Regions from separate parts of the Nocardia sp. NPDC052112 genome, predicted to be linked through region 2. Evidence: riboswitches for the same ligand, from Rfam matches in the RefSeq annotation. Region 2 holds a riboswitch; the other holds the start of a gene.
The links. A riboswitch is a leader RNA that binds a small molecule or an ion and turns the genes downstream of it on or off. The one in region 2 is predicted to bind glycine.
Positions count from the first base shown of each region.

Region 1 (2,181 bases), on a different contig from region 2:
CGACCTCACCACATGGTTCGCCCGCAATCACGGTCGCACCGACCTTCGGCATATCGATGTACACCAGGTCACCAAGTGCTTGGGTGGCGACAGCGGTGATCCCCACTCGCACGGGCTCTTCGGGCAGGGCGCTACCCGGCGTGAGGGCAACCCACTCGTGCTCGACGGTGTAGCCGAGGTCGGCGGGAAAGTTGGCAGTGGACATCCGATTCTCCTGAAGTAGATATGGTCGACCAAAAATGTTGTGGGCGAAGTTGATTCAGCTGCGGCGATAAAACGGCAAAGGTGCCACCACATACGGCTCGCGCGTGCCGCGCACATCGACCGACACCTTGGTGCCCTTCTCGGCGCAGGCTACGTCCAGGTAGGCAAGGGCGACCGGGTAACCCAGTGTCGGCGACAGCGCGCCCGAGGTAACTTCACCGATAACCGTGCCCGCGACGTCGCACACCCTGTATCCGGCGCGACCGGCGCGACGCCCCGACCCGCGCAACCCGACCAGCATGCGCTGCAGCGGAATCGCCGAACGCTGTTGTAACGCAGCACGTCCCACGAACTCCTTGCCGAGCCGCACGACGCGGCCGAGACCCGCCGAGTAGGGGTCGAGTGCGACGGTCAGTTCATGACCGTAAAGCGCCATGCCTGCCTCGAGGCGAAGCGTGTCGCGGCAGGCCAGACCGGTGGGCAACCCACCACGCGACGTAACCGCGGCCAACAGCGCCTGCCACAACGGCACCGCGGACTCGTTCGCCACATACAACTCGAACCCGTCCTCGCCGGTGTAACCGGTGCGCGCCAATAGCACCGCGATGCCCGCGACGGTCGCGGGCATCGCCGCGTAATACTTCAAGTCGGTCGTCAAGCCGACCGAAGCCGCGTCCACGAGATCACCGACGATCTCCTGTGCTGCCGGTCCCTGCACAGCGATCAGCGCGGTGTCGGCAGACCGGTCGGTTATGGCCGCGGCGAAACCCGTCGCCCTGATTTCGAGTTCGCCAACGACGGCCGATGCGTTCGCCGCGTTCGCTACCACGAGGAATCGTTGCGCACCCAGCCGATACACCACGAGATCATCGATCACTCCGCCATTCTCGGCGCAGATCAGCGAGTACTTGGCCCGACCGACTCCGATCTCGGAGGCAGCACCTGCCAATGCGTAGTCCAGGAACGCACCGGAACCAGGCCCTTCGATCTCGATCTCCCCCATATGGGACAGATCGAACAGCCCAGCGGTCGCGCGAACAGCATGATGTTCGGCTAATTCGCTGCTGTACTTCAGCGGCATCTGCCAACCGGCGAAGTCGGTGAAGGTAGCTCCGAGCGCAGCATGCTCTCCGAGCAAGGGAGAAATCGGCACGGGCGACGGCGAAAAGGACACAAAGGCTCCAGTTTTCACAGGCCCGGTGTATCCGGGCATCGAACGGGGAGTCCTCCCCGCTCTGTCCTGAAACCTGAGAGATTTGGCGGCACCGCCCCACGGGCGATGTGCTCTTCACCTTCGGTATAGCGACCGTGCGACGGCGCCATTCTCCAGAGTTGCCTCGGCGTAACAGTACTGAGCCTGAGAGATTCCCGGGGAGGAAATTGCTCCTACGGCACCTCCCGACCGGAGGTTCTCCCGCTACGCTTCGAACGGCTATTAGGTTGTGATCACCCACGATACACAGCGATCGCGGTGACGTCTCGGCGAGTTTCCTGCTATCAACGGCGTCGCTGACTCACCCGCGCGGATTCATGGTCGCCGTCGCCCGAAGCGGCTGCTGGTGCGATTGCTACACGCTCCGGTCAGCGGAAATCCGACCGCAGCGAACACCAGGGTATGCTCGGCGACCACACTCGAGGCGTTGTCGCGGATCTGCATAGTGCATTCACCACTCGCCACCACCCAATCGCCGCAATCGATGTCTTAGAACTCAGTTCAGAATGAGTTTTCGGAGGCAGATGACCGAACAGGCGAGGCTGAGTAGGGCGTGGCCGACCCCGACCGCGGCGATCATCGACTCCCAATCGGTGCGCGGCGCTGACACCGTGCCCACTCGATCACGCGGATGGGATAACGGTAAGAAAGTCGGAGGCCGTAAACGCCACATCGCGGTGGCACGATGGGACTGTTGCTGGCCGTCGTGGTCACCGCGGCCAGCGTCCAGGACCGCGACGATGCTGTCGGGCTGCTGGCGCTGA
Region 1 is NZ_JBFAWD010000008.1:130,205-132,385, reverse strand. It holds gene AB0L58_RS17890 (glycine cleavage system H protein) at 1-205, opposite strand, end outside; gene gcvT (glycine cleavage system aminomethyltransferase GcvT) at 260-1,357, opposite strand; glycine riboswitch at 1,541-1,631, opposite strand; partial or broken gene AB0L58_RS17880 (transposase) at 1,975-2,162, shown strand.
Region 1: linked by a shared signal. The riboswitch ahead of gcvT (glycine cleavage system aminomethyltransferase GcvT) and the one ahead of gcvP (aminomethyl-transferring glycine dehydrogenase) in region 2 are both predicted to bind glycine.

Region 2 (2,181 bases):
CCTCGCGTCCGACCCTTTCGAGCGACCCGCACGGCGTCGCTAGCGGCGCTGTCGAGACCCGCGACTTCATCGCATGCGCTTCGACGACTCGGCTGTGTCCGATGGCCGCGCGTTCGGCGCGGCAGCGAGACGGGTCGCGAACGGGTCGCTCGTAAGACTCGTTCCGCGGTGGTCGAGTTCGTGGGAAACGCGAATTGTCTACTGGCCCTAAAGTAGAGGTCGAGAGTCTTACCGCGCGTCGCGTTTGGTCGGATGATGCGGCTCCCGAGACAATCATGGGGAGTAATCTCGATAGTTGGGCCACGTCCGTTACGGCCGGTCGTTGGTCGTTACGGAGCCGGGTCATCGATGAGGCAAGGCGTCGGCGAAGCAAGGGAGTGGTCAGTGGCAGAGCAATCGCAGGATGTGGTACAGCCAGGCCTGTTCCCGGATGATTCGGTGCCCGACGATTTGGTCGGCTACCGCGTTCCCAGCGCATGCCAGGTCGCCGGGATCACCTACCGGCAGCTCGACTACTGGGCACGGACCGGACTGGTCGTGCCCTCCATCCGAGGTGCCGCCGGATCGGGCAGTCAGCGGCTGTATTCGTTCAAGGACATTCTGGTCCTGAAGATCGTGAAGCGACTATTGGACGCGGGCATCTCGCTGCAGAACATCCGTATCGCGGTCGACCATCTGCGCAGCCGCGGTGTGCAGGATCTGGCGGGTATCACGCTGTTCTCCGATGGCACCTCGGTGTACGAATGCACCTCACCCGAGGAAGTAGTCGATTTACTGCAGGGTGGGCAGGGCGTCTTCGGAATCGCGGTCAGCGGCGCCATGCGGGAACTGACCGGAGCCATCGCCAACTTCCCGGCCGAGCGGGCGGTGAGCGGTAGTGCCAGCGAACGTCCGGAGGACGAACTGTCCTTCCGACGCAAGGCTCGGATGAACCGGAAGACCGGCTAGAAATCGTCTCGAGTGCCCGTCGCTATCGCGGCGGGCGCTTGTCGTATGTAGCGGGAGTGATGAGCGCTACACGCCCATCCGGGGTCCAGTGACGTCATTCGTTGCGCGCGCGGCATAAACTGGCGATGCGTCGCCGCCGTGCGGGAGAGTTTCGGACTTCACAAGAGTTCGGGCGCCGAAGGAGCAGCACCTCCCCGTCAATCTCTCAGGCAAAAAGGACCGTACGGGCTTCGACGTCTCTGGAAAGTGGTGACCGGCGCACAACGCGGCGATCGCCCGCCCATGGGGAAAGGGGTCCCGGGCCCTGTCCATTCGAGGCAGGGGGTCGTGGCGTCCGAATCTCTCAGGCTCCACGACAGAGGGGGAGGGCTGGAACCGGTCGACCGCCGTTGGTCGACCCCGCCCGACCTTGGAGCTGCCGTGACTCGATCATTCGCCGACCGCCATATCGGACCCGACTCGGACGAACTCGCCCGGATTCTGGACGTCGTGGGCGTCGGTTCGCTGGACGAGCTCGCCACCGCGGCACTTCCCGCGAGCATTCTGGACGGCTCCGGCCTCGAGGTGCTGCCGCCCGCGGCCACCGAGCACGAGGTGCTCACCGAACTCGCCGAGCTCGCGCACGCCGATACCGTCGCCAGCTCGATGATCGGGCTCGGCTACTACGACACGCTGACCCCGCCGGTGCTGGTGCGCAGCCTGCTGGAGAATCCGGCCTGGTACACCGCCTACACGCCGTACCAGCCCGAGATCAGCCAGGGGCGGCTGGAGGCGCTGCTCAACTTCCAGACCATGGTCTCGGATCTGACCGGGATGGAGGTGGCCAATGCGTCCATGCTGGACGAGGCCACCGCGGCCGCCGAGGCGATGACGCTGCTGCGCCGGGCGGGCAAGTCGAAGTCCGTACGTCTGCTCATCGATGACGATCTGTTCCCGCAGACCAAGACCGTGCTGTACACCAGGGCCGAGCCGCTGGGCATCGAGATCGTCTCGGCGGATCTGTCCGGTGGCGAGTTGCCCGAGGGTGAGTTCTTCGGTGTGCTGGTTCAGGTTCCGGGTGCGTCGGGCCGGATCGTGGACTGGCGGCCGGTGATCGAGGCGGCGCACGAGCGTGGTGCGCTGGTGGCGGTCGGCGCGGATCTGCTCGCGCTGACCTTGATTACACCGCCGGGGGAGCAGGGTGCTGACGTATGTTTCGGTACCACACAGCGTTTCGGGGTGCCGATGGGCTTC
Region 2 is NZ_JBFAWD010000002.1:470,535-472,715, reverse strand. It holds gene AB0L58_RS05550 (MerR family transcriptional regulator) at 385-948, shown strand; glycine riboswitch at 1,080-1,180, shown strand; gene gcvP (aminomethyl-transferring glycine dehydrogenase) at 1,369-2,181, shown strand, end outside.